Regions from separate parts of the Mycobacterium sp. DL genome, predicted to be linked through region 1. Evidence: predicted binding sites of a transcription regulator. Region 1 holds the regulator's gene; each other region holds the start of a gene.

Region 1 (11,009 bases):
CACTACCTGGCCCAGACCGACTATCCGTCCGCCGCCGAGACGCTGCTGTCGGAGGTTGCCCGGAGCGGGTCGCTGCAGATCCCGACGGCCGCGCTCGCGCAGTCCGCTGCCGAGGTCCACGACAAGATCAACGAGCAGGTGGCGGCGAGCCCGGAGGTCGCTCAAGTGGTGGAGGCTCTTGAGCGCCAGTACGATGCGTTCGTTGCCGCTCAGGAGAACCGGTCTCTTCTGGCGCACGACGAGGATCTGCCCAGCGGTGACGAGCTCGGCGCCGAGTTCGAGCGTTTCCTCGCCCAACAGGCCGGTGATGACGACAGGAAGGACGGGGACGATCCCACTGATCGGCCCTGGCCGAAGTAGCTGCTATCCGTCCCGACGACGAAGTGGGCGATATGACCGTGACCCTCGGGTTTGTGTGATGACCGAACGCAAACCGAACCTGCGTACCGTGCGGGAACTCACTCCCACGCTGGAGTACCGGACGATCCACGGCTACCGCCGGGCATTCCGGGTCGCCGGCTCGGGTCCGGCCATCGTGCTCATCCACGGCATCGGTGACAACTCCACCACGTGGGACACTGTGCAGGCCAAGCTCGCGCAACGGTTCACTGTCATCGCGCCCGACCTACTCGGCCACGGCAAGTCCGACAAGCCGCGCGCCGACTACTCCGTGGCCGCCTACGCCAACGGACTGCGTGACCTGCTCAGCGTCCTGGACATCGACAGCGCCACGGTGGTCGGCCACTCTCTCGGCGGCGGCGTGGCCATGCAGTTCGCCTACCAGTTCCCGCAACTGGTCGACCGACTCATCCTCGTCGGGGCGGGCGGGGTCACCAAGGAAGTCAACGTGGCACTGCGGATCGCGTCGCTGCCGCTGGGCAGCGAGGCGCTCGCCCTGCTACGACTCCCCCTGGTGTTGCCCGCCTTGCAGGTCATCGGCCGGATGGGTGGTGCGCTGTTCGGGACAACCGGAGTGGGCCGCGACATCCCCGACATGCTGCGCATCCTGGCCGACCTTCCCGAACCGACGGCGTCGTCTGCGTTTGCGCGAACACTGCGCGCGGTGGTCGATTGGCGCGGCCAGGTGGTGACCATGCTCGATCGGTGTTATCTGACACAATCCGTTCCGGTGCAACTGATCTGGGGCGGCAGCGATTCGGTCATCCCGGTCAGCCATGCGGAGATGGCGCACGCGGCGATGCCGGGCTCGCAGCTGGAGATCTTCGAAGGCTCCGGGCACTTCCCGTTCCACGACGACCCGGACCGATTCGTCGAGATCGTGCAGAAGTTCATCGACTCCACCGAACCTGCGGTCTACGACCAGGATTACCTACGCGGTCTGCTGCGGGCGGGCATCCGGGAGGGCGCCATCTCAGGCCCGGTGGACACTCGGGTCGCGGTGCTGGACGCCATGGGCGCCGACGAGCGCAGCGCAACCTAGCAACCCCACCGCAGCCGTTTCTCGGCCGGCCGACGTGCCCACACGTAGCATCGGCTCATGGCCATCGACGTGACAGTGCTGCGCGTGTTCACCGACCGAGACGGCAGATTCGGCAACCCCCTGGGCGTGATGGACGCGGCCACCGTGGACCCAGCGGATCGGCAGCGCATCGCTGCCGAATTGGGTTACAGCGAAACGATATTCGTCTCTCTGCCGGAAACGGGTACCCATACCGCACATGCTCATATCCACACGCCCACCACGGAACTCCCCTTCGCCGGACACCCGACGGTGGGCGCGTCCTGGTGGCTTGACCACCGAGGCACACCGGTGAAAACCTTGCAGGTTCCCGCCGGCATCGTGCAGGTGACGTACTCCGGGGACCTGACGTCGGTCAGCGCCCGTGCCGAGTGGGCGCCGGACTTCTCGATCTACCAACTCGGCAGCGTCGACGAACTGTTCGCCGCGGACCCGGACGACTACCCCGACGAGGTCGAGCTCTACCTGTGGGCCTGGCTGGACGAACCGGCGGACACGATCAGATCGAGGATGTTCGCCCCCCACCTCGGGATTCCCGAAGATGAGGCGACCGGCGCGGCAGCGGTCCGCATCACCGAGCACCTCAGCCGTGACCTCACCATCGTGCAGGGACAGGGGTCGATCATCCAGACCACCTGGTCTGCTGAAGGGTGGGTGCAGGTGGCGGGGCGGGTAGCCGACGACGGAACGCGTCAGATCGACTGAGCGGGCTCGCCCTCGACCGGCGCCTCGCGGTGCGCACGCAACGCCTGAATCTCACGTTCGAAGTCCTCGGCCGACGAGAACGAGCGGTACACCGACGCGAACCGCAGATAGGCCACCTCGTCGAGCTCACGAAGCGGCCCGAGAATCGCCAGGCCCACTTCGTGACTGGGCACTTCCGGCGATCCGGTCGCCCGCACCGCGTCCTCGACCTGTTGGGCGAGCAGGTTGAGCGCATCGTCATCAACCTGTCGGCCCTGGCAGGACCGCCGGACACCTTTGATGACCTTGTCCCGGCTGAACGGCTCGGTGACCCCGCTGCGTTTCACCACGGCCAGAACCGCGGTCTCGACGGTCGTGAATCGTCGCCCGCACTCGGGGCACGACCGACGTCGGCGGATCGCCTGACCCTCATCGGTCTCGCGGGAATCGACCACACGCGAATCGGGGTTACGGCAGAACGGACAGTGCATCACCGCTCCTTCGCCGCACCGACAGAGAACCGCCTCGAACGTCTTCGAGCGTACCTGCGTGGCCCACGGGTAGCTCAACGCCGGGCCGATTGGCGCGTACCTCACGTCACGGTTCCTCAGAGCGCTTGGACAGCAGGGCGTTTGGCGGCTCGGCAGCCATTGTTCAGCCGACGGGCGCGATGAGCGTCTGCCCGGCGGCCAGCGACGCGGTCTGGAGTTCGTTCAGTTCACGGATCCGCTCGACGACATCTCCGACGGGCGCATCGGGCGCCACCCGCTGGGCGATGTGCTGAAGCGACTCCCCTGACTTCACCTGCACCACCGCCAGGCGGCCGGGAATCTCGGCCTCGCTACCGACCACACCGCCCAACTGTGCGACCAGCCCCAGCCACAGGGTGATCGCCCCGGCGATGAGCGCCAGAATCACGGTGGTTGCCGGGGTGATCGGACGCCGACGATGTGATGCCCGGGATACCAGCACGCCGGTGCCGCGGTAGCGGACCGCAGCGCCGCCGGGCCGCACCCTGCGCGAGGCGTCCGCCGGTCGAGTGCGCCCGCCCTCGACCACCGCGCACCGGCGTTCGACACGCCGGAAGTCGTCGTCGAACGCGGTCCAGGCCTCGCGAGTGTGGAGGATCGTCATCTGTCTGCCCTTTCGGTCCGGCTGGTTGTTCGCTCTTGTGTTCGAACGGTACTCGATCATGTGTTCGATGGATAGAACATGTGATCGAACTGTTGCGAACGCTAGAGCAACCCACCGACATGCCACCCCGGACCGACACGCGTCGAACACATGTTTGATTCTTGGTGCCGTCCGCGTTACATTCGGCCCCATGAGCGATGACAGCAGCGACACCACGGCCATCGTCGACGCACGGCGTGACCGCGAATCAGGACTCACCGACCGGCAGCGCACGATCCTCGATGTCATCCGCGCATCGGTGACAACCCGCGGATACCCGCCGAGCATCAGAGAGATCGGAGATGCGGTCGGGTTGACGTCCACGTCGTCGGTCGCACATCAACTGCGGACGCTCGAGCGCAAAGGGTTTCTCCGGCGCGACCCCAACCGCCCCCGCGCGGTGGACGTGCGCAGCCCCGAGGAGGGTGGCGCACCCATCGTGACCACGGACGTCGCCGGTTCCGACGCATTGCCGGAACCGACCTTCGTGCCCGTCCTCGGGCGCATCGCCGCCGGCGGTCCCATCCTGGCCGAGGAGGCCATCGAAGACGTGTTCCCGCTACCGCGCGAGCTCGTCGGCGAAGGGTCGCTCTTCCTGCTCAAAGTAGTCGGCGAATCGATGGTCGACGCAGCGATCTGCGACGGCGACTGGGTGGTCGTCAGACAGCAGAACGTCGCCGACAACGGCGACATCGTCGCGGCGCTGATCGACGGGGAAGCCACCGTGAAGACGTTCAAGCGAACGCGGGGCCAGGTGTGGCTGATGCCTCACAACCCCGCGTTCGACCCGATCCCCGGCAACGACGCAGCCATCCTTGGCAAGGTCGTCACCGTGATCCGCAAGATCTGACGCAATCCCGGACGCTAGTCCCCGCGCACGAATCCGTTCGTGCGTGCCATTTCCTCACTGGCAAACCAGATCTCGACGGGGGCCTCGTCGTAGTCGGCACTGTCCGGCACCCAGTACAGGCCCGACGCGGTGTCGGCCTTGATCGGATATCCCTCGGGGATTTCGTGTGGATCATCGAGAGGCAGTCGCAGAGCCGTGGCCGAGGGTGCCGGTTCGTCGAAATCGATCCTGGCGTGGCGGCCGGTGTCGGTCAACGGGTCTCGGTCGAGCGCGGCGAAAGGCTCCGGCTCGAACGCGGCGAAAGGCTCCGGTTCAGACTCGACCGGCCCCTCCTCGTCGGGTGTGGTGTCGGTCTGATCCTCTGAGCCCTCGGCGCCCTCGGAGAAGGCGATGTCGGTGGCCGTCGGGACTCGTGTCGGTGCGGTGTCCACCGAGTCCGGGTCGTCCTGCTCGAGGGCAAGGTCGTCGAACTCGTCCTCATCCGTCTCGGCTGGTGTCTCGGCCGGCACCGGCGCACCCCAGAAGCTCAGCGGAGCAGGAGGAAGCTCGTCGGACGCAGTCGGCGCCGCCGGAGACCCGGAAGACAGCGATCCCAGCCCCTCTCGTGCATAACGATCACCGAACAGGGTGTCCTCGCGACCGTCCTCGTCCTGACGGCCCGCGCCCGCCAGTGCCGGCTCGTAGCCGCGACCGTCATCGGCCGCACCACCGGCCGGCGGACCGAACAGGTCATCGTCGTCGCCCCCACGCCGGCGGTTGCGCATGACCGCGAAGGCCACCAGGCCCGCCAGCAGCAACACCGGGATGACTGCGAGCAGCCACCACCATGTCCACTGCATCCCCTCGGCGTCGGTGTTCGACGCCGGTGTGGTCGACTGCGGCGCTTGTTGTTCGGGCACCTCGAGGTCGGCCAACTGCGACGCGAGATTGGCGGGTTCGGTGCTGAACCGCTTGGTGTCCGAGTTCCACGAGATGGCTCCACCGCTGAAACGCTGGGTGATCACCCCGCCGTTGTCGGTCTGGTCTGCCACGGGCGCACCCAACTCGCCGGTGGCGCCGCCGAGCTTCTCCCACGCGGCGGCCATCGGGCCCCGGACGATCACCGCACCGTGGTCGGGTGTCCAGAAGATCACCGGCTTGTCGTCGGCGGCGAAGGCACTCATCCGGCTCGCCGGAGCGACCCCGCCGTCGACCTCGCTGGTGACCGGGAAGCCGAGGTCACCCTCCGGGCCGCCGACACTCTCGTACTTGGCCAGCACCTGACCGGTCACGACGTTCGCACCGGTCTGGGGACTGTAGAAGATCTTGCCGTTCACAAAATCCTGACCGAGGCCGTCGGCCCCGATCGGGTACGGCTCCCCTTCTGCGGCACCGAGAGGACCCAGCGGTCCTCCCGCAGCCCGGCGTGCGGCGTTGATCGCCGACACCGGATCGTCAGGAACGGTCAGATCCGTCAGCTGGCCCGCGAGGTCGGGTGGGACCGTGGTGAACGTCTTGGCCCGGGAGTCATAGGAGAGCTCACCGCCGGTGAACGCCTGGGTCACCACCGCGCCGTCGTAGGTCGGATCTTCTGCGGGCACGCCGAGCACCCCGGACGACCCGCCGAGCCTGTCCCACGCCGCGTTGATCGGCCCGCGAACCACCCGGGCACCCGTTTCGGGGGTCCAGAAGATCACCGGGTTGTCCGCCGCGTCGAACGTGCTGTTCCGGCTGTTCGGGGCACGGCCGGGCCCCTCGTCGATCTTGGGAAAGCCCAGATCGCTGTCCGCAGGGCCACCGAGTGCTTCGTACTTCTCCAGAATCGCGCCCTGCATGAACCGGGCACCCGTTGCCGGCGTGAAGAACATCTTGCCCGAGGCGAAGTTCTGCGCGAAGCCGGCACCGGCCGGATACACGTCGCCTGACTTGGGGCCCAGCGGACCGGCGTCACCGCCGTTGGCCTGCCAGGCAGCGGTGATCGCGTCGTTCGCCTCGATCTCAGGCTGCGCGGCCGCGACGGGAGCCAGCAGGAGCGCCGCAGCGACTCCCAGCACCCCGATCGTCGCGCGACCGACCACACGTAAGCGCAGCATCGGCTGCCGGATCATTCGTCCTCCCCGCGGTCGGCGACAAAGTTTCCTCCAACAGATCCTTTCGAAACCTGGCTTCGAAAAGTCCTGCGAAAGTACCGCGTGCGTTCACTTTGCGTCAGTGGACGTCGATTACCAAGGAACCTCGCCGATTCGACGGAAATAATATGAAGTCATCGACCACTGTTCGACAGCCCCGTCGACGTGCTTTGTTCAGACGCCGAGGCTCCTACCGATGATTTCCTTCATGATCTCGGATGTCCCCCCGTAGATGGTCTGCACCCGGGCATCGAGATATGCGCGCGCCACCGGATATTCGCGCATGTACCCGTAACCGCCGTGCAACTGCAGGCACCGGTCGATCAAATGGACCTGCTTCTCGGTGGAATACCACTTGGCCATGGCAGCCTGTTCGACGGTCAAGCGGTCGTCGAGGTGCAAGCGGATGTACTCGTCGACCATCATGCGGACGACGGTTGCCTCGGTGGCCAACTCGGCCAGCAGGAATCGGCTGTTCTGAAAGCTGCCGATCGGCTTTCCGAATGCCTTTCGCTCCCTGGCGTATTCGACGGTCTGGGTCAGCACCTCCTCCATCGCGGCGGCAGCCATGATGGCGATCGAGATCCGCTCCTGCGGCAGGTTCTGCATCAGGTAGACGAACCCCTGACCCTCTTCGCCGAGCAGGTTCTCTGCCGGCACCCTGACGTCGGTGAAGGACAGTTCGGCGGTGTCCTGGGCGTCCAGGCCGAGCTTGTCGAGATGGCGGCCGCGCTCGAAGCCTGCCATTCCGCGCTCGACCATCAGCAGCGAGAATCCCAGCGCGCCCTTCTCCGGGTCGGTCTGGGCCACCACGATCACCAGATCGGCGTGAATTCCGTTGGTGATGAAGGTCTTGGAGCCGTTGAGGATGTAGTGATCGCCGTCTTTGACCGCGCGCGTCTTGATCCCCTGCAGGTCGCTGCCGGTGCCGGGCTCGGTCATGGCGATAGCGCTGATCAGCTCGCCGCTGCAGAATCCCGGCAGCCAACGTTGCTTCTGCTCCTCGGTGCCCAGTCTGATCAGATACGGCGCGGTGACGTCGTTGTGCAGGCTGAAGCCCAGCCCGCTGTACCGGCCGGCGGTCACTTCCTCGGTGACGATGGTGTTGTAGCGGAAGTCCGCTACTCCGCCGCCGCCGTACTCCTCGGGCACCGCCATGCCCAGGAAGCCCTGCTTACCGGCTTCGAGCCAGACACCGCGATCGACGATCTTGTCCTTCTCCCACTCCTCGTGGAACGGCGCGACGTGCCGTTCGAGAAAGGAGCGGAAGGAGTCGCGGAACATCTCGTGTTCAGGCTCGAACAGGGTGCGCTCGTAGGCGATGACGGGTTTGGCTTCGGCCCCCATGGGCGTCCCTCCGTGGTTGGTACGGGCTGTTACCGTCAAAGTACCCCATCCAACCGGGTGGTTGGTCGAGCCACCGCCGCGTCAGCCGACCGTCATAAACTCGCCACCATGGTCTCGCCCGTCCCACCCGCTCTGACCAGCCTGACGCATTGGGGCGCGTTCACCGCGACCGTCGATTCCGGTGACGTCGCGTCGGTGACACCGCTGCCCGGCGACGCCGATCCCTCTCCTGCGCTGGGCAACCTCCCCGGCTCCGTCCGGCACCGATCGCGGGTCACCACGCCTGCGGTCCGCCGCGGCTGGCTCGAGGGCGGACCGGGCCCCAGCGATCGACGCGGCGCCGACGAGTTCGTCGCGGTGTCCTGGGACGAACTCACCGACCTGCTGGCCGATGAACTGCGCCGCGTGGTGCACACCCACGGTAACGAGGCGATCTACGGCGGTTCGTACGGTTGGGCCAGCGCCGGCCGCTTCCACCACGCTCAGAGCCAGGTACATCGATTCCTGAACTGCCTTGGCGGGTACACATTCTCGCGTCACTCCTACAGCCTGGGCGCGACCGGGGTCATCATGCCCCGGGTGGTGGGCACCCACGACGACCTGTTCAAACGGTCCACCCAGTGGGACGTCATCGTCGAACACACCGACCTGATGGTGTGTTTCGGCGGGATGGCACTGAAGAACACCGGTGTCAACCACGGCGGCACGACCGCCCACCCGGCCCGGGATGCACTGCGCCGGTTTCGGGAACGCGGCGGTCAGATCGTGTCGTTCTCCCCGCTGCGCGACGACGTCGACGGCCCGTGCGACTGGTACGCCGCGGTGCCCGGGACGGACGTGGCGATCATGCTCGCCCTGGCGCATGTTCTGGCCTCCGAATCGCTGGCGGACCGCGATTTCCTGGCGACCTACTGCGTGGGCTACGAACGCTTCGAGCGCTATCTTCTCGGAGTCGACGACGGCGTTCCGAAGTCACCGCAGTGGGCCGCGTGTATCTGCGGGTTGTCCGCTGAGGAGTTGACGGCGCTGGCACGCCGGATGGCCGCCGCACGCACGATCGTCACCGTCAGTTGGTCACTGCAGCGGACCCGGCACGGCGAACAGGCGCCGTGGATGGGGCTGACATTGGCCGCGATGCTCGGCCAGATCGGTCTTCCCGGAGGAGGATTCGGCCACGGATACGGGTCGATGAACGAGCCGGGACTGCCACCGCTGCGGTGCGGCCTGCCGCGGCTACCGCAGGGCGTCAACCCGGTCTCGTCGTTCATCCCCGTCGCCGCGGTCAGCGATATGCTGCTGCATCCCGGAGAGATGTTCGACTACAACGGAATCCGGCTCGTTTATCCCGACATCAAACTTGTCTACTGGGCCGGCGGTAACCCGTTTCACCACCATCAGAACATCCCCCGATTACGGCGGGCGCTGGGGCGCCCCGACACCGTGGTGGTTCACGAACCGTACTGGACCGCAATGGCCAAGCACGCCGACATCGTGGTGCCGTCGACCACGTTCCTGGAGCGAGAGGACTTCTCCGGGTCCAAGAACGACCCGGTGCTGATGGCGATGCCGAAAATGACCGAGCCCTATGCGCAATCGCGGGACGACTATCAGACATTCGCCGCACTGGCGCGCAACCTGGGCTTCGAGGAGGCGTTCACCGAGGGACGCACGACCCGGGAATGGCTGGCGCACCTCTACCGAACCTGGTCGACGTCACTGGATTTCGACGTTCCCACGTTCGACGACTTCTGGCGGGCCGGCCGGCTGCGGCTGCCGACTGAAGAGGGGCTGACACTGCTGGCCGACTTCCGGTCCGACCCGACGACGCACCGACTCGGCACCCCCAGTGGCCTGATCGAGATCTTCTCCGCCACCATCGACGCCTTCGGCTATGACGATTGCCGGGGTCACCCGGCATGGTTCGAACCGACCGAATGGCTCGGCGGGCCCCGCGCAGCCGACTATCCGTTGCACCTGATCGCGAATCAGCCTGCGAGCAGGCTGCACAGCCAACTCGACGGTGGCGCGGCCAGCCAGCAGTCGAAAGTCGAGGGCCGGGAACCGATCCGGATGAATCCGTCGGATGCGCAGGCGCGTGGACTGGTCGGTGGCGATGTTGTGCGGGTGTTCAATGACCGCGGGGCATGCCTGGCCGGAGTGCTGCTCGACGCCGGGGTGCGGCCTCAGGTCGTACAGTTGTCCACCGGGGCCTGGTTCGATCCGGTGGATCCGACCGACCCGGACGCCATGTGCGTCCACGGCAACCCCAATGTGCTCACCGACGATGTGGGTACCTCGTCACTGGCCCGCGGATGCACCGGCGCACACGTGCTGGTGGAGGTCGTGAAGTTCACCGGTCCACCGCCGCCGGTGCGTGCTCACGAGCCTCCGGTGATCAGGTAGCCGCGCCGTCTACGGCGTGGTGCGGGCGTGCCCGCGGGCTCCGGCGCCGCGTGAGCCGCGCCGCCGGTTTCCACCACCGGCGCCGCCGGCACCCCTGGGGGCGCCACCGCCGCGTCGATGATCGGAGCCGCGATCGTACTTCGGTCCGCCGCTCTTCACCGTCGGGGCAACAACTTTCGGGGCCTCACGCAGCGGTGCGATCTCGCCGACCAGCTCATGCACCGGAGCCGAGTCCGCGGTGACCTCCTGGGGCCGCACGGTGATACCCGCACGGCGCAGCAGTTGCTGGGTGTCCCTGCGCTGTTCGGGCAGGACAACGGTGACGACGTCGCCGTCGCTACCGGCCCGTGCGGTACGCCCCGAGCGATGCAGATACGCCTTGTGTTCCATCGGCGGGTCGACGTGGACGACCAGTTCGACACCGTCGACATGGACACCGCGAGCAGCGATGTCGGTGGCCACGAGCACTCGCGCCGTGCCACTGGTGAATGCGGCCAGGTTGCGGTCGCGCGCGGGCTGCGACAGGTTGCCGTGCAGATCCACCGACGGCACCCCGGATTCGGTCAGCTGCTTGGCGAGCTTGCGTGCCTGATGCTTGGTGCGCATGAAGAGGATCCGGCGTCCCGTGCCCGAGGCCAGGCGGTGCACCAGGTCCTTCTTCTGCTGCACTCCGCCGACGTGGAACACGTGATGGGTCATCACCGCGGGCACCTCGTCGGCCTCTTCGACCGAGTGCAGCACCGGGTCGCGCAGGAACCGCTTGACCAGCTTGTCGACCCCGTTGTCCAGGGTGGCCGAGAACAACAGTCGTTGGCCGCCGGCGGGCGTCGCCGTCAGGATCCGGGTGACGCCGGGCAGGAAACCGAGATCCGCCATGTGATCGGCCTCATCGAGCACCGTGATGGCGACGTCGTCGAGCCGGACCAGCTTCTGACGCATCAGATCCTCGAGGCGGCCGGGGCAG
Region 2 (9,177 bases), on a different replicon from region 1:
TCCCCAGCAAGCTGCTGCGCCAGGGCGTCACCGACATGGTGCGGATCTCCGATGCCCGGATGAGCGGAACCGCCTACGGCACGTGTGTTCTGCACGTCAGCCCCGAGTCGGCCGCGGGCGGTCCGCTGGGCCTGGTCCGCGACGGCGACATCATCGCGCTGAACGCCCACGCCGGCACGCTGGACCTACTGGTTCCCGACGACGAACTGGCCACCCGCCAGGCGCCACCCCCGCGCCATCGACAGCGTCGTGGCTACGCGGCCATGTACGTCGACCGTGTCCTGCAGGCCGACCGGGGGTGCGATTTCGACTTTCTGGTCGGCCGCTCCGAGCAGCCCGAAAACGAGCCGGACGCCATTTTCGACGGCTGGGTGGGGGGCTGGTGAGTTAGCGGCTTCTTGGCGATCCCGCCCTGGTCAACGGCCTGATCGACGCTTTCCCAACGCGGACCCAACAGCCTCGCGTGTACCGTCGACACCATGACCCAGGCACCTGCCTCACCTCCGCTGCACATGCAGCGTGTCGACTTCGACCCCATCCCCACCCTCGGCGAGATCCGCGAGACCGAGGGGGTGCGCACCGTCATCAACGCTTTCGGCATGCCGGTGTACCTGGTGACCCGCCACGACGACATCAAGACGGTGCTCTCCGATCCGGAGCGGTTCTCCAATGAGCGCCCGCCAGGGTTCGTCGTACCCGGGGCACCCGAGGTGTCCGAGGAAGAACAACGCGCCGCCCAGTCCGGCAACCTGCTGGGCCTGGACCCACCCAGGCACACCCGGTTGCGCCGCATGCTCACCGGCGAGTTCACCGGCCGCCGGATGAAGCGCCTGGAGCCACGGATCACCGAGATCGTGACCCAGCATCTGGACGCCATGGAAAAGGCCGGTCCACCAAGTGATCTCGTCACCGACTTCGCATTGCCCATCCCGTCACTGGTGATCTGCGAGTTGCTGGGCGTGCCGTATGACGACCGCGACGATTTCCAGCACCGCACCAGCCGCCAGCTCGACCTGTCGATCCCGATCGAGGAACGCTTCGAGCTGCAGCGCGCCGGGCGTGCCTACATGCAGGCGCTGGTGGCCGGCGCACGTCGCTCACCCGGTGACGATATGCTCGGAATGCTGGTGCGCGAGCATGGATCCGAGCTCACCGACGACGAGCTGGTGGGCATCTGCAGCCTGCTACTGGTGGCCGGTCACGAGACCACCTCCAACATGCTCGGCCTCGGCACCCTGGCGTTGCTGCAGCACCCGGATCAGCTGGCCCTGGTGCGCAACGACCCCGATGCCGTGGGCCCGGCGGTGGAGGAGCTGCTGCGCTGGCTGTCGATCGTGCATTCGGGCATCCCCCGCATCACCACCAACGACGTGGAGATCGCCGGGGTGCAGATTCCCGCGCACCAGCTGGTGGTCGTCTCACTACCGTCGGGCAACCGCGACCCGAGCTTCATCGACAACCCGGAGGTATTCGACGTCCGCCGCGGCGCCATGGGACATCTGGCGTTCGGCCACGGTGTCCATCACTGCCTGGGCGCACCGCTGGCCCGGATGGAGATGAAGATCGCGTTTCCGGCTCTGTTGCAACGCTTTCCGACCCTGCGCCTCGACGAATCCTTCGACGACGTGGCCTTCCGGTCCTTCCACTTCATCTACGGGCTGCAGTCGCTGCAGGTGGCCTGGTGAGGGTGCGCGCCGACCGCGACGTCTGCATCGGCGCCGGGGTCTGTGTGATGAACAGCGAGGCGGTCTTCGACCAGGACGACGACGGGATCGTGGTGCTGCTGGTCGAGGATGTGCCCCCAGCCGAGCAGGACAACGCGCGAAAAGCCGTGCAGCTCTGCCCCTCCGGAGCGCTGAACATCGTCGAGTGAACGGGCGTTGACACTGCACCCACCGTGACAAAGTGCGAGTGACAGTCACGCTGGTTGCAGTCTCGATGAAGTACCAAAAACCCTGTGTCACTTGGGCATCTGACGTCACATGGCGCGGATTTTTGTCGGTGGTCGCACGTATGTTCGAGGCATGGGTAGCTCAGCCGTCGCAGACCGGGAGGCGATGCTGGCTGCCCTGGCGCAGATCGAAACCCTGACCGCGCAGATGAATCGCCTGTCGATCGACGCGTTCACCGATGTCGAGTTGTTGGATGTGCAGCAGCGTCTTGAAGCTATCGCCCGCGCGCAGCCGGTCCTCGATCATCGGGTGTATCAGCGGATCACCTCCCAGAGCTCACCGATATCCCTGGGCGCCAAGAATTACTCGGCAGTGCTGTCGCAGCGGCTGCGGATCTCCAGCTCGGAGGCGCGTCGGCGGTTGGACGAGGCGGCGTTGTTGGGGCCGCGGACCTCGCTGACCGGTGAACCGCTGGCGCCCTCCATGCCCACGTTCGCGCGTGGTCAGGCCCAGGGGTTGATCGGCGCCGAGCGCATCAAGCATGTGCGGTGGTTCTTTCGTGAGCTGCCCGGGTTCGTGGATTTTCAGACCCGGGAGAACGCCGAAGTCCAGTTGGCCCAGCATGCCTGCGAACTCGGACCCGCCGAGTTCCGCACCGCCGCCGCGCACATGCTCTACCTGCTGAACCAGGACGGCGAGCTCTCCGATGAGGACCGCCAAGCCCTGGCTTATATCCGGGTCGGCAAGCAACGCCCCGATGGGATGCGGCCCTTCGAAGGACTCCTGACTCCGGAGGCGTGGGCCACCTTAGAGCCGTTGATGGAGCGCAACGCCGCCCCGGGGATGTGCAACCCCGCTGACGAGCACCCCTGCCTCGACGGCGAACCCACCGACGAGCAGATACGCAACGACACCCGCACCACGGGCAAACGCAACCACGACGCGCTGCTGGCCCTGTGCAAACGCATGCTCACCACGCAGCCGACGGGGACCATCAACGGCCTGCCCGCGAATGTCGTGATCACGGTGAGTCTGACTGATCTGGAGAAGGGCACCGGCCACGGCCTGACCGCCGGCGGCACGAGGCTGCCGATCGCCGACGTGCTCAAGTTCGCCGCCCACTCCCGCCCGTGGCTGGCGCTGTTCGACGGCAAGGGCCTGCCCCTGCACCTGGGCCGGGCCCGCCGGACCGCCACCCTGGCTCAGCGGCTGATGCTGCTGGCCAAACACCGCGGCTGCACCATGCCCGGCTGCAGCGCGAGTGCCTACCGCTCCCAGGTGCATCACGCCAACCAAGACTGGAAGGACGGCGGGCGCACCGACATCGAGGACCTGACGTTGGCGTGCGGGCCGAACAATCGCATGGTGGAGACCGCCGGCTGGACCACAAGGAACCGCCCCACAGACGGCGTCACCGAATGGATTCCGCCCCCCGAGCTGGACTGCGGCCAGTCCCGCACCAACAACCTCCACCACCCCGAACGGATCATCGACCACGACGATCCGTAGGCGGACAAGACCCAAACCTGCTCGCCGACAGCGGGAATCAGTCGCCGTCGCGGTGCAGGTCGATCAGCCCGGCCTTGCTCAGCGCGAGCACGCTGACGATCAGCACCCAGACCGGGAACGCCAGCGTCAGCCACACCGTCACGTCACTGGCCACCAACAGCGTCAGCGCCACCACGTAGGTGAAGATCACCAGCCCCCGCGACACCAGGCCGGTCTTGAGCCAGATGGTGGCCAGCGACATCATGAACACCGCTGCCATTCGCAGGGCGTAGGTCTTCGACAGCGCGATCAGCAGTGCCTGACCGAACACGTGCACATCGGCTCCGTAGTCGGCGCCGCGGCTGGCCACCAACGCCACCCCCACGGCAGACGACACGAAGATCATCGCGAGGAACAGCAGCCCACTGCCCAGGAAGACCGAGGCGAAGAACTTGTCCTCGAACCTGCCCAATCCGTCGCGCACCACTCCGATGAACCACAGGAAGCAGATGCCGGCGAACGGCATCAGCACCGCCGCCGCGCGCACCTTGCCCTCCGAACCCTCCACCCACTGCGCGCCCGGCTGGGCGCCTTCGGGAAGCGCGGTGTGGATCAGCGCGATCGCGACGCCGAACAGCACGGCGAACAACACGCCCGGCCAGGCCAGCCGCGCGTGGGGTGGACAGCCGGCGCACATCGCGCTCGGGACGTTCGGTGGTCACGTGATCATGGTGCCGCCGAAACTGCGCGGGGTGCGGGATTTCAGGGTAAAACGCCGCACTGCCTGCAGTCTCGGCGCCGACCCGTCAGGGCTGGCCGGCGAGCAGACGCACCATCAACCCGTTGGCCTCGGCGAGCACATTGCCGTCGGGGTCGCGCAGCTCGGCGTTGACGAACGCCTTACGGCCGTCGGTCTCCCGGATCCAGCCGCGCGCGGTCAGCGTGGTGTCGATGGGCGTGACCTTGCGGTAGTCGACGTGCAGGAAGGCGGTGCGGCTGATCGGCCGGCCCGCGGCGTGGATCACCATGCCGAACACCGAATCGAACAGCAGCGGCACCATGGTGAAGTTCGACAACCAGAAACTCATCGAATACACCCGAGCCGCCGGCTGCCGCGACACCCTGCACTACGAGCACAAACGCCCCCACGCTGACGCGCTGCTGGCCATCCCCGACGCCATCGCCTGGTGCTGGGCCAAAGGCGGGCACTGGCGCAAGCTCATCAACCCCGCCGTCACGGTCACCCGCGACGTGTGACCAGGCCCCAAAAATCGCGAAGCCCGAGCGCCACGGTCGTCCGGCCGGGTCTCGGGCTCACTTCCTGAAGCTCAACGCAACAGGCACCACCTATGATAGCCCACACTGCGCTGCCCTGATACCCACACTGCGCCGGGGTCACCGGGCGGGTTGCCCGAACTCCGCGATGACCTCGGCAACGGCCTCGTCGTAGGTCAGCACGCCGCGCTCGATTCGATCGAGGAGATCACGCGCGCCCGGCGAAACCTCGTGGCCGGCCAGCCCGCTCGCCGCCACAGCGACGGACACCGCCTCGCCCTGGGTGGGCGAACGCCTGGGCGTGTTCAACTCCAGTACTCCGGTATCCGCTCCAGCCTTTCGCGGTAGGCCGGGTCAGTCAGCTCCGCCAGATGCACATCCGCCGCGTCTCTGTCTCGCCATTGGCGGGCGCGGGCGGTCGCCTCCGCCACCCAATCGCTGAGCACCGGCCCGACCCCAGGTGTCGCCCGCTGCAATGTCGCCCGGTGCAATGTTGTGGCCGCCGCGGTGGCGCTTTCGGTGATCAGGTCGCGGCGCTGCTGCGCCAACTCGCGGACACCGTCCGCCTGGCGGGTCCACACCTTCATCCCCTGGAGCACGGCGATATCGCCGTGGCCCTCGCGCTGCTGGAGCATCCGCTCTGCACGCTCTCTGCTCTGCACAAGCTCCTCGGCCTCCTCGACGCCGACCACCTCCAGCGCCGCACACCACCAAGCCCGCAGCGCCTGGCCTGCACTCACCTCCCCCGCGCGGGCTGGTTCCCACGCCCACCAGGCCTCGGCGTCGTTGTCGGCCAGGTCACGCAGTGCCAACAGCACCTTTTCGCCTGCCTCCTGGCTCGGCCCCACCGGCTCGGCGGTAGCCGCAGCCGCGGCCGCCGTTCGCCGCACAGCGATTACGTCAAAGCCGGGCAGCCCCGGACCCAGGCGAGGTATCTCCACTGGTATTGGAGCCGGGCGAGGTATCACCGGACCCACCCGGGGCCAACCCTGCCCCGGCGACACCGCCCGGATATGGCGCGCCGCATCGCCCCGCCACCAGTCCGGGTCGCCTGCGCGGGCTACCCGCAGCGCCGCAGCGGTCCGGTCCGCCCACATCACCCGCCAGTCCTCTTCGAGTTCGCCGTCACGGGCAGCTTCCAGCAGCGCCCACAACACCGCCCGCCCGGTTTTGTGCCAGGCCCACTCCTTCAGGCTGCTCATCGGCGCTGCCCCGGTTCGAGCACCGCGAGGGCCTGGTTTAACGCTCCGTCGACGGCATGCCCGAACCCGGCGGCCCAGCCGCAGTAGGCGACATCGGGCAACGACACCGGCTGGTCCCGCCAGCATCCCAACATTTCAACGATCAGCGCTGACCGGTAAAAGTGCCGGTAGAACCCGCGCTGGGCCTCGGACACATCAGACTCGTCGGCGTCCAGCACCCCATCCGGGTGCAGCACGCCGCGCTCCGCGACGTGCTTATGGTGGGCATCCCAGTCGACAGGCTGGCCCGCGCCCAGCCGCTCCACCACCTCACGCCGGTCGTAGGGGTCCACCAGCGGCGGGGTCATCGGCGGTCGATCCGCCTCCACAGCCTTGGCCTCGTCCAGCACCGTCTGCGCGACCGCCTCGGCCACCCGCCGCCACATCGCCTCACCCAGCACCAGCTGCGTCTTGGCCCAGATATCCGGTGCCACCGCCTCCAAGCGATGCCGGTAGCCACCACCAGCCGTTGGCGCCTCACCCGGCGATCGGCGGATATCGGCGTCACGCACCGCCTCAAACTCGCCCACCCACTCCCGTGGCTGTTGCACCCCCAGCTCCGAGCTCACCAGCGCGCGCGGCCGAACATCGGTCACCCGCGCCAGCTCCTCGGCGTGCGCCGCCAGCAGCTTCGCCGCAGCACGGACCCCGACGAACCGGTGCGCCCAGTCGATCGGCAGTGCGTGGTCATAGACCGCCAACGTCGCCGAGGCCGGGATCACCACACCGGGCGGCACATAGGCACCGTCGCCAACCGTCGAGGCGATCGCCACCACCTGACCGGTCGGCAACGCCAGCACCGACACCGCCCACTCCACCCAGCCGCCGTTCAGCAACTCCTTCCGCACTTCGGTACCGCGCACCAGACCATCGAGAATCCGCCGCGCCAACACCAGCTCCGCACTCGGCAGCGGCTCGCCCGCCGCCACAGCACCAGCCGCCGCACCAGACCCAGAACTCGACGCCACAACCGGCGGCCCACCAGCGCTCTGCTGCGGCGGCGCTGACGTGCCTGGCGGCTGAGCCGAGGTCGGCAACGTCGCCGCACTCGGTGCCGGAGCACCACCACCGCCACCGGGCGGCACATACGGCATCAGACCACCCCCACCACCGCCGCCAGGAGGAACCGGTGCCATACCGCCGCCGCCGGCCGGGGCCGGTGCACCCGGCGCGGCCGGTGCCGGGGTCGGCGCGCCCCCTCCCTGAGCAGGAACCACCGGAACCTGCCCACCACCGGGCGACGCCGCCGCCGAAGAAGGATGCGGGCCGGCGAACTTCTCCAACGATGGTGTCGGAGACACCGCGCCCGAAGCGCCCATACCCGACGCCAAACCCGACTGGAAACTACTCGCCGCACTCGACAAATTCGGATTACTCGACAGCGCCTCCGACATCGACGACGCCGGAGCCGTCGCCGCATCCTTCAACGAACTCCCGCTCAACGGATTCAAACCGGTCGGCATTTGCGGCGGCCGTACCGAGCCCACGCCGCCCATGCCCGAGCCCACCCCGCTGCCCGCATTGCCCATCTGGGGTATAGCTGTAGGCGACGTGACGGGACTGGCCAGGGGCGTCACGGGTCGCTCGACCTCGCCAGCTACTGGCGCTGGTGCGTCCGCAAACTCGTTGCCGGTGGCTGTGTGATCCACCTCGACCACTTCGTCAGCGACTCTCGCTTGGTCACCCTGGAGGTGTTCATCCCCGGCCCCCTTGGCGTCGCTTACCGTGTCCGCCGCCGACCCCAAGTCGCGGTCGGCTTTCTCTCGCGGCTCGTCCACGGCAGATTCGTTTTCGGTGGTTGTTGGCCCTGCCTGTGTTCCGTCACGCGGGCTGTCCTCGCCCGGCATAGGGGTCGGTGGCGGGGTCGCGGCGATGTCTCCCAGTGCGACGGACTGTGCTGTTGCCGCTTCTGTTTTGTATGGGGCAACAGAGAACGGTGTCTTGGCCGTTTGTGCTGCCTCCCAAGCCTTTTGAGCGGCATCCCCGATGCGCGTTAGGTCTGTTTTCAGCCCGACCACCGTGCTCTTGTAGGACTCCCCGGTAACGGCTTTCGAACCGAGATGATCCGCCACGGCGTAGGCATGATTCATCATCTCGGTGAGCCGTTCGACCCGCGCATCGCCGGCCTGCCCCTGCAAGAGGTTTGGACTCTCGGACCGTTTGCGTTTGAGCGTGTCGCCGTAGTCGGACAACCGCTGCTCAGCGGCCCGGTGCTCATCGACCACACGCTGAATGTCGTTCTCGGAGATGCTCGGCCAGAACTCACCGATCGCCATCGCGGCGGCCACACCCGGCGGACGCTGAATATCACCAGCGCCGCCACCGCTGACACCTACCCCGCCCGCCCCTGCCTCGGCCGCGGTGTTGGCACCGTCGGCGATGAGCGCCTGCGCCTCGACCTGGATGTTGTTGGCTGACTGTCCCGATGCTGCGGGCATTTCTATTGCCTCCGTTGGGTGTTCGGGCTGTGCGCACAATGCACGACAGACTCAGCCGAGACCACAAATCTTCCACACACGGTCACTCGCTGCGTTCTCCTCTGCTGCGCTGTGCGGTCGCGGTTCAGCCAGCCCACGCGTGCGGACGGGTGCGTACGCGGCCATCCGTGCGTAGTAGACCGACACCAGTTCTGCCACCGCTTCTCGAATCTGGGGACTCGCGCTGGGGAACTCATGCAGAGCCGTCTCTAACGCGCCCACACCGGGCAGCAGTTCGGCCGCGTTCTTGTCCTTTCTCGGCATCGCGCTGTTGATGGTGGCGTAGCGCGTGCACAGCCCGACGTCCTGGGCGTGGGTGTCGCCGCTGGCTGATGCACCTGCATCATTTGCGGGCTGAACAGCCTGCGCGGCGGCATCGGGCGATGAGGACTTGATGGCCATGGCTCCGATAGCGGTTCCCAGCCCGGCGGAGATCAGAGCTGTGGCAGCGACGATGGCGATGAGTCCGCCTCGCCCCAGACGGTTCGGGGCCGAGGGCGGTGGGCCGCCGAGATCGGCTGGCGGATGCTGCACGTCTTCCCCCTCGCTGAGGTCGCTGGCTTTTTGGGCCAGCGTATTGGCGCGCACTGACAAAAGCACGCGCCGAACACCCCCAACGCCCAAGTCAGACAACAAAGTTCAAATGAAGCGTTCACGTGATGACTGCTATTGATCGATTTGTTTTCGCGTCAGTCATACAAGGGTGAACAACCCGGACCTGGCCGTAGCCGCTCGGGATTGGCCATGATCTGTCCGCATCGGCGTGTCGCGCGTTTCCAAAACCCCTCGACTGACAGAGTGGGC
Region 3 (11,009 bases), 120 kb from region 1:
CGACCGGGACTCCCCTGTCACAGGGTCAGCGATCGACCAGCTTGCGGTCGCTGCCACCACCGCGGAACATGTTGCGCCAGCCGCGGCGTCGAGCGGGCCTCTCATCAGCGGTCACCGGCGGGGCCGCGGTCCCGGTGACAGGCTGCGAGCCGGTGCTCGAGGCGGGGACGACAACAGGCTGTTCGCCGGTCGAGGTCACCGCGGCGTGCTCGTCGACGACGACGGGCCGCTGGGCGTACTCGACATCGCGGACACTGCGCACCGACAAACGGCCCAGTGCAAGCGCTCCGAGGAACACGATGACGGCGCCGAGGCCGTAGAAGTAGGTCAGCTCCAGCCACACCTGCTTGGTTTCGTTGGCCGCGACCGGCGAACCGACGCTTCCCAGACCGAGCGGGCCGGCCAGGGCACGGCCCACCACGAACCAGGCGCCCGCGGCGACGGTCAGCCAACTGCCGAGCATCGCTGTCGCGCGGTTGCGCGAAGCCAGCATCAGCAGGCCGCCGACCACCGTGACCGCTCCGGGAAGCACCTCCAGCCAGCCTCGGCCGTTCGTCCACGCCCAGGGCTGATCGGGACTGAACGCGAAGTCGAAGTACGGACCGACGAACGGGACGAGCGCACCCCACAGGCCGAGCAGTATCAGGAGGAAGCCGCTGGCGGCACCGCGGCTGCGCTTGATCTTCAGCCGGCCCCCGTGCGGGCGTTCCGTGTCGTTCATTGTGCCTCCTCGGTCGTGGTGTGCGGGGTACCCGAGCACCCGTCGACCAAACGGCAACGTACGGATGGTTACCGGGTTGAGACCGGGCTACCGTGCGCAGCGCGGGTAGCCTCAGCGCACCTGGTCGACGATTGTGACGACGGCGTCCGCCACTGCCTGCGGTTGATAGAGCATCATGTTGTGCCCGCTGCCCTCGACGACGACGTTGCCGGTGCCCAACGCGGCGGCGAGCATGCTGTTGGCCTGGTGGATCTGAGCCTGCGTGTAGTTCTCGGGCGTGAGCTGTTCGGGCGGCGGGAACCGATCGGCGCTGAGGACGACCGCCGGCACCCGGGGAAGCGTCGGCGCAGCCTCGATCGCCGCGAAAGCGTCCTCGAACCAGACGCTCTCGCTTGGCGCGCGCCCCTCGCGGCCACTGACGTAGAAGGCGTCGTTCTGCGCCGGGCTCCCGATCGAGGGCAGGAACTCCGATGTGGGTTCGACGAACACCAGCCCCGACACCCGGTCGGGATGCTGCCGCGCAAGCAGATCGAGCACGAGGCCGCCGTACGAGTGGGCGACGAACACGAACGGACCCGTCAGGCCCGCGGCGGCGATCAACGCAATGACGTCGTCGACGTCCTGCTGCAGGTGGTGGGGCTGCGGCACCGGCGTGGACCGCTGCCCTCCGTCGGGGCGGGTGTCGGGCCGGTCATAGGCGCAGACCCGCGTCGTCTGCGCGACGGTCGGCTGGGCCGCCTCGGGACTGGCAATCAAAGACGCCCGCTCGATGTCGTCGTACGGCGACGACCACGTCGGATCGTCAGGTGGGACGACGTAATTCCAGGCCTCGGCGTAGCTACCCATGCCGGGGATGATGAACACCGTCGGCGAGCCCGACCCCTGGCAGTCCAGGAACAACGCGCGTCCCTCACCGATATCGACCGCACCCGGGACCGCGGCGCCCGGATCGGCAGTGCTGCGGGCACACCCCACAGCGACCACGAGCACCGCTGTCAACACGCCGAACCGGCGCCAGATCACGCTGGTGAGGCTACGCCGCCAGCCCTGTCTCTGACCCTCTTCTCATCAACGTCATTCGAACAAGCCGGTCTGCCCAAGACCCGGCACCCCACTGGGCGGCGTCATACCGAGGTGGGTCCAGGCCTGTGCGGTCGCGACACGCCCGCGCGGAGTGCGCGCGATCATCCCGGCGCGCACCAGGAACGGCTCGCACACCTCCTCGACGGTGGCGGCTTCCTCCCCGACCGCGACCGCGAGCGTCGACACCCCCACCGGGCCGCCCGCGAAGCTGCGCGTCAGCGCCGAGAGCACCGCACGGTCGAGACGGTCGAGGCCCAACTCGTCGACGTCGTACACGGCCAGTGCGTACTTGGCGATGTCGCGGGTGATGATGCCGTCGGCACGCACCTCGGCGTAGTCGCGCACCCGTCGCAGTAACCGGTTGGCGATGCGCGGGGTGCCCCGGGAACGGCGGGCGATCTCGGATCCGGCGTCCGAGCCCAGCTCGATGCCGAGGATGCCTGCCGAGCGCGCCAGCACCCGCTCCAGTTCGGCGGGCTCGTAGAAGTCCATGTGCGCGGTGAACCCGAACCGGTCACGCAGCGGGCCGGTCAGCGCGCCCGATCGGGTGGTAGCGCCGACCAGCGTGAACGGCGCGACCTCCAACGGGATCGACGTGGCGCCCGGACCCTTCCCGACCACGACGTCGACGCGGAAGTCCTCCATCGCCAGGTAGAGCATCTCCTCGGCGGGACGCGCGATCCGGTGGATCTCGTCGATGAACAGCACGTCGTGCTCGACGAGGTTGGACAGCATCGCCGCCAGATCCCCGGCGCGCTCCAGCGCGGGTCCGGACGTGACGCGCAGCGAGGTGCCGAGTTCGGCGGCGATGATCATCGCCAACGAGGTCTTCCCCAGACCCGGCGGCCCGGACAGCAGGATGTGGTCGGGAGTGCCGCCGCGGTTCTTGGCACCCTCGAGTACCAGCTGCAGCTGCTCGCGGACGCGCGGCTGACCGATGAACTCACCCAGCGAGCGCGGCCGCAGGCTGGCGTCGATGTCACCCTCGCCGACCGTCAGCGCCGCGGACACCTCACGGTCGGTGGTGTCCTCGTGCTCTTCCTCGTCGAATCGACCCATCACTTCCTGCCCAGCATCGACAACGCCGATCGCAACGCGCTCGACTGGGTGGCGTCGGGTTCGTCGGCGAGGACCTTGTCGGTGGCTTCCTCGGCTTGCTTGAGCGCGAACCCGAGCCCGACGAGCGCTTCCACAACCGGGCCGCGGACGCTGTGCCCACCGACCGCGGTGAAGCCGGTCGAGGTCACCACCCCCACCTTGTCCCGCAGCGTCAGCACCAACAGCTCCGCGGTCTTCTTGCCCACCTTGGGAATTCGGGTCAGTGCCGTGACGTCACCGTCGCCGATCGCCTGCCGCAGCGTGGGGCCGTCGTACATCGCGAGCGCACCGAGTGCGATGCTCGGCCCGATCCCCGACACCCCGATCAGCGTCAGGAACAGGTTGCGGGCGTCGGCATCGGCGAAGCCGTACAACGTCATCGAGTCCTCGCGGACGATCATCGCGGTGATGAGCCGGGCTTCGTCGCCGCGACGCAGGGCGGCCAGCGTTGCGGGGGTCGCCATTACCTTGTAGCCGACACCGGCCGCCTCGATGACCACATGGTCGAGGGCGATGTCGAGGACCTCACCCCGAACGGCGGCGATCACGTCGCGCTCCGAGACATCCGGCCCGGCACCGACTTCGCCTCCGTCTTCGCCGCTTTGAGGGTGGCCTGATATTTGCGCCGCTGCGCTTCGGCCATGGCCTCTGCCTCCGCCATCCGGGCGATCATCGGTGCCCGCCAGCAGTGACAGATCGCCAGCGCCAGGGCGTCGGCAGCATCCGCCGGCGTCGGCTTCTGTTGCAGCGTGAGGATTCTGGTGACCATCTCGGTGACCTGAGATTTACCGGCACGGCCGTTGCCGGTGACGGCGGCCTTGACCTCACTGGGCGTGTGGAAGTGGACGTCGATGTCGCGGCGGGCCGCGGCCAGCGCGATCACCCCGGCAGCCTGGGCGGTGCCCATCGCCGTGGAGGCATTCTGATGGGCGAACACCCGCTCGATCGCGATCACGTCGGGTCGGTGGGTGTCCATCCAGTGTTCGACGGCATCGCTGATCGACAGCAGACGGTGTGCCAGCGGTTGTTCAGCCGGGGTGCGCACGACGTCGACGTCGAGTGCGATCACCTGTCGGCCCTTGCCGCTCTGGATGACCGACAGCCCACACCGCGTCAAGCCGGGATCGACTCCCATCACCCGCACGCCAGCCCCTTCGTCAGAACATTTGTTCGAGAGCTTAGCTTCTGCCTGCGACAGCGACGGGCAGGGACACGCGGCCATCGCGGCGCGACGGAGTTCCCGATCCGTCAGTGGAGCTCGGTGGCGGTCTGCTCCACGTCCCGTCGGTCGCCGTCGTCGCCCTGCCCGCGTGCCTGAGCCGAGTCGGCCAATTCCCTGATCCGTTCACCGGACCTGCGCCAACCGCGTACCCGCTCGCGGTCGACCTCCACACCGTCGCGCTCGATCACGATCGTCCACGGCATCCCCAGCCATTTCGCCACCAGCCAGAACGGCCACAGCGCCATGAACGGGAGCATGACGAGCAGGATCACCATGTCCAGCGTCGCGAAACCGGTCTCCCACGGGATCGCCCGCCACCACCAGCGACGCACGATCCATGTGGTGCCGTCGAGATCTTTCACCTTCGCCATGACCGCACCGCTTCCGATCTGGCCGGGTCGCCTCAGTCCTCGTCGAGGGCGGCGGCGACCTCGTCGGGGATTTCGATGTTGGTGTAGACGTCCTGCACGTCGTCGCTGTCTTCGAGCGCATCGATCAACTTGAGAACCTTGCGGGCCCCCTCGACGTCGACCGGCACCGACACCGACGGCTGGAATCCCGCGTCGGCTGAGTCGTAGTCGATGCCCGCGTCCTGCAACGCGGTTCGCACTGCAACCAGATCGGTTGGCTCACAGACGATTTCGAAGCCATCGCCGAGATCGGTGACATCCTCGGCGCCGGCTTCGAGCACCGCGGTCAGTACGTCGTCCTCGGAGAGGCCGTTCTTCTCGAGCGTGATCACACCCTTGCGGGAGAAAAGGTAGGACACCGATCCGGGGTCGGCCATGTTGCCGCCGTTGCGGGTCATCGCCACGCGGACCTCACCGGCAGCGCGGTTGCGGTTGTCGGTCAGGCATTCGATCAGGACCGCGACACCGTTGGGGCCGTAACCCTCGTACATGATCGTCTGCCAATCCGCACCGCCCGCCTCTTCACCGGCGCCGCGCTTACGGGCGCGCTCGATGTTGTCGTTGGGCACCGACGTCTTCTTGGCCTTCTGAATGGCGTCGTACAGCGTCGGGTTGCCGGCAGGGTCACCCCCGCCCGTGCGGGCGGCCACCTCGATGTTCTTGATCAGCCGCGCGAACTCCTTGCCGCGGCGTGCGTCCTTGACGGCCTTCTGGTGCTTTGTGGTGGCCCACTTGGAATGGCCGCTCATGCGGAACTACCTCGCTCATCTCGATCGGTGGCAACCCGACGAGTCTACGTGGACCGCACCGCGCCGACGTCACGTTGGTGCCCTGAGATCGCGCGGAATGTGGTGCTGCGGGTTGGCCGAGACCGCATCGACGATCTCGTCGTCGCCGATCGGTCGGCGTCGTAGCGTGAGACCATGCCGCGCCACGAACGCCAGCTCAACGGCCCGCAGACCACGGGACGGCACTACCGGAATCTCAGCCGACCCCGGTACGGAATCCGACGCGTCGACAACGTCGCGGTGCCGATGCGCGACGGGGTCACCCTGCTCGCCGACATCCACCGTCCCGACACAAACGGGAGATTTCCGGCGCTCATCGCGGCGTCGCCTTATCCCCGTCAGATGCAGGACCTCGGCGCACCCGCCGGTTTCATCGAGGCGGGCGCCACCGACTTCTGGGTGCCGCGCGGCTACACGCACGTGATCGCCAATGTCCGAGGCACCGGCGGCTCCGGCGGTACGTTCGGCTTCTTCGACCCGCAGGAACGTCAAGACATGTACGACCTGGTCGAGTGGGCGGCGGCGCAGCCCTGGTGCGACGGCCACGTCGGCATGATCGGCATCAGCTACTTCGCGATGACCCAGTTGGAGGCGGCCGTCGAGCGCCCGCCGCACCTCGAGGCGATCTTTCCCGTGGCGGTGACCGCCGATCTCTACGACGCCGCCTCCCACCACGGCCTGGCCAGCGCCACCTTCATCACGCCGTTTCTGGCGATGATGGGGCTGACCTCGGATCGCAGCGACGCGTTCTGGCGGCGCAACCCGGTCATTGCGGCGGCGCGACGAATCCTCAACACCCCCAGGCTGCACCGCAAGTTCTCCACCATGAACGGCGAGGGGGCCGTCACGATGATGCGCGAGCTGCTCAAGTTGCCGCACAGTCCGCATCCCTGGGATGACCTGTGGCTGGAGACGATGGTCCGACATCCCCTGCGCGATGAGTGGTGGGAGGACCGCAACCTGCTGCCACTGCTGCGCAACATCGAAATACCGGTCTACCTCGGTTGCGATTGGGAGAACGTACCGCTACACCTGCCTTCGACGTTCACAGCCTGGGATGCCCTGGCGCACAACCCGAATGTGCGGATGGCGCTACTGGGACAGTTCGGTCTGACCTGGCCGTGGGAGAGCCTGCACACCGAGGCGCTCGCGTGGTACGACCACTGGCTCAAGGGCGTCGACACCGGGATCATGGATGGGCCGCCGATCCGCTACGTGCTGCCGGGCGCCGACGACTGGCGCACCAGCCTGAGCTGGCCTCCGGATGCACACCACCACCGACTGGCTTTGCGCGCCGACGGTGGACTCTCCGAGGTCGAAGGCCCGCCCGGGGCGCGCGAGTACCTCACTCTCGGCGCCGGACTCAACCGCGCCAAGGCCAGCCCGATCGATCCGCTGTCCATGCTTGCGTGGACATCGGAAGCACTGGCCGGGGATCTCGACGTCGCCGGCCCCATCGAACTGCGCCTGGTGGCGTCGGCAACCGCGATGGACACCGCCTGGATGGCGACGCTGCAAGAGGTGTCGCCCGACGGCGAGGTCGTCGACGTCACCGCCGGATGGCTTCGCGCGAGCCTGCGGTCGATCGACGAGGCCGCGAGCCGCGACGGCGCTCCGGCGCTGCCCTGCACCGGGGCCATCGCGGTCCCCGTCGGCGAACAAGTCGACTATCGAATCCCGTTGGTCACCAACGCCCGTCGCTTCTCGGCGGGCCACCGGATCCGTCTCGTACTCACCAGCGACGATCAGAATCGGGGCACTCCGGCGATCATGAACTTCCGCCATGCGAGCGTGGGAACCAGCAGCCTGAACACCATTCACTCGGCGTCGCGGCTTCTGCTGCCGGTACTGAACGGCGAAGAGGCAGGTGTTCTTTCGGTCACAGTGGACGAAAGCAAACTTACCGAGAAGTAAGATGCCGCCCATGACGTTTTCCCTCGACCTGTCCCCCGACCTGATCCACGTCCGGGACTGGGTGCACGAGTTCGCCGCCGACGTGATCCGGCCCGCGGCCGCGGAATGGGACGAACGCGAAGAGACGCCGTGGCCCATCATCCAGGAGGCCGCCAAAGTCGGCCTCTACTCGATGGAGTTGTTCGCCGAGCAGACCGCCGAACCTTCCGGGCTGGGCATGATCGTGGTCTTCGAGGAGATGTTCTGGGGTGATGCCGGCATCGCGCTGGCCATCCTCGGCACCGGCCTGGCCGCGGCCTCGGTGGCCGCGAACGGCACTCCCGAACAGGTCGGCGAGTGGGTCCCGCAGATGTTCGGCTCGATCGACGAACCCAAGGTCGCGGCGTTCTGCTCGTCAGAACCAGGCGCCGGCTCCGATGTCGGCGCGATCCTCACCCGCGCCCGGTACGACGAGGCCACCGACGAGTGGGTCCTCAACGGAACCAAGACATGGGCCACCAACGGCGGCATCGCCAACGTCCACGTGGTGGTCGCCTCCGTCTTCCCGGAGCTGGGCACCCGCGGTCAGGCGTCGTTCATCATCCCGCCGGGCACCAAGGGGCTGAGCCAGGGCCAGAAGTTCCTCAAGCACGGTATCCGCGCCTCCCACACCGCCGAGGTGGTGCTCGAGGACGTGCGCATCCCCGGCCGCCTCATCATCGGCGGCAAGGAGAAGTTCGACGCGCGCATCGCGAAGGTCCGCGACGGCAAGAAGGCCGCCGGGCAGGCCGCGATGGCGACCTTCGAGCGGACCAGGCCCACGGTCGGCGCGATGGCCGTCGGTGTAGCCAGAGGCGCCTACGAGTACGCCCGCGACTATGCCTGCGAGCGTGAGCAGTTCGGACGCAAGATCGGCGAGTTCCAGGCGGTCGCGTTCAAGCTGGCCGACATGAAAGCGCGCATCGACGCCGCCCGCATGCTGGTCTATCGCGCCGGCTGGATGGCCCGCAACGGCAAGGAGTTCACCTCGGCCGAGGGGTCGATGGCCAAGCTGGTGGCCAGCGAGACCGCCGTCTACGTCACCGACGAGGCGATCCAGATCCTCGGCGGCAACGGCTACACCCGCGATTACCCCGTGGAGCGGATGCACCGCGACGCCAAGATCTTCACCATCTTCGAGGGCACCAGCGAGATCCAGCGTCTGGTGATGGCACGCGCCATCACCGGCCTGCCGATCCGCTGAATTCACTGACGCACAAGTAGAATTCGCCGTGATGGCGGGTCACGCCCCTGTCACCACCCGCAATGGTGGCGTCAAGGCAACGACCCGCATGATCTTTTCCGCTCAGATGTTGGTTTCGTCGGGAAAATGGGGACGCAGAGCGGCGGCGAAGACGCGGTCGAGCATTCGATCGGGCAGGAACGGCAGCCAGCGGATCATCGCGGCTTCGCGGCCGACCGGGTACCGAGTCCGCGGCTTGCGCGTCGTCACCGCCTTGCCGATCACCTTGGCCGCGGCCTCAGCGGGCAGCCCTGACTTCGTGGACGACACAGCCTGTGCGTTCACGGCGTGCACCAGATCACCGTAGCGCCGGCTCTGTTCCGGCGTCATCGCCGACACCAGCTCGCCGGCGGTAGCGATCGCCCGGCCGAGCATTTCCGTGCGTACGGCGCCCGGTTCGATCACGACGACGCTGACACCGAACGCGGCGACTTCGCGTCGCAACGAGTCGCTGACGGCTTCGAGCGCGAATTTTGTTGCCGCGTAAGGACCGTAGGTGGCCATCGCGACCTTGCCGCCCACGGAGCTGATGTTCACCACGCGACCCCTGTTGCGCATGAGGGCAGGCAGCAGCGCCTGGATCACGGCGATCTGGCCGAAGAGGTTGACCTCGAACATGCGTCGCCATTCGTCGATCGCAAAGGCTTCGATCGGCACGTTGGCCTGGACGGCGGCGTTGTTCACCAGCGCCCGGACTGCCCGGCGCTGCGGATCGCCGTTCACCCGAGTGACCAGCGCCTCGATGTGGTCGGGTTCGGTGATGTCGAGGATCAGCGGCTCGATATCCGGCCCCCGGATGGCAGCGGCGTCCTGGTCGCGGCGGACACCTGCAAGGACATGAAACCCCCGCCGGGCCAGTTCACGTGCCGCCGCCGCGCCGATGCCGGTCGACGCACCCGTGACGATGACGATCTCCTGGATTTCAGATGACATTGTCATCTCGACGAGGGTACGCTGACAGATGACAATGTCAACATAAAATGGGGGGCATGGTCAGCCGCATCGAATCAGCCGCCGCCACACGCCGCGCGCTGCTCGAGGATGCCGCCGAACTGCTCGACAGCGGTGGCCCCGATGCCGTGACGCTGCGCGAGGTAGCTGCGCGTACAGGTCTCAGCCGCGGTGCGCCCTACCGGCACTTCGCGAACAAGGAGAGCTTGCTCACGGCGGTTGCTGCCGAGAGCTGGAACCACATCGGTGACCGCATGCACGCCCTTCAGACGGACGCGCAGCTGCTACCCGCCGACAAGCTGCGCGCGGCCCTGCTCAGCGTCATCGAGGTCAGCCGCCAACAGCCCTATCGATACCAGCTGATGTTCACCACCCCAGCATCGGACCCAACCGCGATAGTCCGGGCCGCGCAACGCATGTGCGATGAGTTCATTGTCATCGTCACCGCGGTCGTCGGCGAACAGGACGCCCAACGGTGCGCGGCCATCCTCCTGACCGGCGCGCACGGTGCGGCCGGCCTGGAACAGAGCGGCTTGCTCAGCAACGACAAATGGGACACGACTGCCGAGGACCTCACCGACAGCCTGATCGCGGCGATCGCACCGTCCTAGAGATTTCAGGCGCGGTCGATGACCATCTCGACGAACAACTGGTGTACGCGGCGGTCGCCGGTGACCTCGGGATGAAACGCCGTCGCGAGCATGCGGCCCTGGCGCACCGCGACGGGATGTCCGGCCGCCCGCGCGAGCACTTCCACGCCCGCACCGACACGCTCCACCCACGGTGCCCGGATGAACACCGCGTGCAGGGGCCCATCGAGCCCCTCGAAATCGATGTCATCCTCGAAGGAATCAACCTGGCGGCCGAAAGCGTTGCGGCGCACGGTCATATCGATTGCATTGAGCGGAGTGGCGTCACGGCCGGGCACGCCCGCGTCGAGGATCTCGGTGGCCAACAGGATCATCCCGGCACACGACCCGTAGGCGGGCATACCGTCGGCCAGTCGGGTGCGCAACGGTTCGAGGAGTTCGAACACACGCAGCAGATGGCTCATCGTGGTGGACTCGCCGCCCGGAATCACCAGGGCGTCAACCGAGTCGAGTTCGGCGGCACGCCGCACGGTCGATGCGTCGGCGCCGGCGGCACGCAACGCGGCGAGGTGCTCGCGGGTATCACCTTGCAGCGCGAGAACACCGATGCGCGGGCTCACCCGCGGCCGGGCGTGAAATCGCGGGCGTAGCGGGTCAGACCCTCCTGCATCACCGCCGCGACCATTTCGCCGTACCGGTTGTAGATCTTGCCCTGGGTCAGCGACCGTCCGCCGCAGGCCGACGGGGATGACTGGTCGTAGAGCAGCCACTCGTCGGCCCGGAACGCGCGCATGAACCACATCGCATGATCCAGCGACGCCACCATCAGGTGCCTGCGCTCCTCAGGGTGGTTGACCTGAGCCGAACCCAGCAGCGTCAGGTCACTCATGTAGGCCAGCGCGCAGATGTGCAGGACGTGATCGTCGGGCAACGGATCGCGGTGCCGGAACCACACCTGCTGCTGGGAGGCC

The links. The regulator LexA, encoded in region 1, represses DNA repair genes until DNA is damaged. The targets are predictions, from matches to a motif close to CGAACANNTGTTCG.
Positions count from the first base shown of each region.
Region 2: ABDC78_RS29720 (HNH endonuclease signature motif containing protein) is a predicted target of LexA. The motif match lies at 2,007-2,020, and genes of this name have one in related genera.
Region 3: ruvC (crossover junction endodeoxyribonuclease RuvC) is a predicted target of LexA. The motif match lies at 4,062-4,075, and genes of this name have one in related genera.

Region 1 covers NZ_CP155796.1:2,454,526-2,465,534, reverse strand. The annotation lists gene ABDC78_RS11895 (PAC2 family protein) at 1-360, shown strand, start outside; gene ABDC78_RS11890 (alpha/beta hydrolase) at 419-1,441, shown strand; gene ABDC78_RS11885 (PhzF family phenazine biosynthesis protein) at 1,499-2,185, shown strand; gene nrdR (transcriptional regulator NrdR) at 2,173-2,655, opposite strand; gene ABDC78_RS11875 (LysM peptidoglycan-binding domain-containing protein) at 2,819-3,298, opposite strand; gene lexA (transcriptional repressor LexA) at 3,489-4,187, shown strand; gene ABDC78_RS11865 (hypothetical protein) at 4,202-6,274, opposite strand; gene ABDC78_RS11860 (acyl-CoA dehydrogenase family protein) at 6,470-7,642, opposite strand; gene ABDC78_RS11855 (molybdopterin-dependent oxidoreductase) at 7,751-10,045, shown strand; gene ABDC78_RS11850 (DEAD/DEAH box helicase) at 10,055-11,009, opposite strand, start outside.
Region 2 covers NZ_CP155797.1:40-9,216, reverse strand. The annotation lists gene ABDC78_RS29735 (dihydroxy-acid dehydratase) at 1-386, shown strand, start outside; gene ABDC78_RS29730 (cytochrome P450) at 480-1,685, shown strand; gene ABDC78_RS29725 ((4Fe-4S)-binding protein) at 1,682-1,873, shown strand; gene ABDC78_RS29720 (HNH endonuclease signature motif containing protein) at 2,025-3,401, shown strand; partial or broken gene ABDC78_RS29715 (hypothetical protein) at 3,439-4,066, opposite strand; partial or broken gene ABDC78_RS29710 (PaaI family thioesterase) at 4,187-4,441, opposite strand; gene ABDC78_RS29705 (hypothetical protein) at 4,440-4,637, shown strand; gene ABDC78_RS29700 (antitoxin VbhA family protein) at 4,776-4,925, opposite strand; gene ABDC78_RS29695 (hypothetical protein) at 4,961-5,857, opposite strand; gene ABDC78_RS29690 (hypothetical protein) at 5,854-8,334, opposite strand; gene ABDC78_RS29685 (hypothetical protein) at 8,386-8,907, opposite strand.
Region 3 covers NZ_CP155796.1:2,570,237-2,581,245, reverse strand. The annotation lists gene ABDC78_RS12495 (hypothetical protein) at 26-721, opposite strand; gene ABDC78_RS12490 (alpha/beta hydrolase) at 833-1,744, opposite strand; gene ruvB (Holliday junction branch migration DNA helicase RuvB) at 1,796-2,863, opposite strand; gene ruvA (Holliday junction branch migration protein RuvA) at 2,863-3,450, opposite strand; gene ruvC (crossover junction endodeoxyribonuclease RuvC) at 3,447-4,046, opposite strand; gene ABDC78_RS12470 (hypothetical protein) at 4,151-4,495, opposite strand; gene ABDC78_RS12465 (YebC/PmpR family DNA-binding transcriptional regulator) at 4,528-5,283, opposite strand; gene ABDC78_RS12460 (hypothetical protein) at 5,311-5,448, shown strand; gene ABDC78_RS12455 (CocE/NonD family hydrolase) at 5,458-7,236, shown strand; gene ABDC78_RS12450 (acyl-CoA dehydrogenase family protein) at 7,247-8,458, shown strand; gene ABDC78_RS12445 (SDR family NAD(P)-dependent oxidoreductase) at 8,561-9,436, opposite strand; gene ABDC78_RS12440 (TetR/AcrR family transcriptional regulator) at 9,487-10,059, shown strand; gene pdxT (pyridoxal 5'-phosphate synthase glutaminase subunit PdxT) at 10,065-10,658, opposite strand; gene tesB (acyl-CoA thioesterase II) at 10,655-11,009, opposite strand, start outside.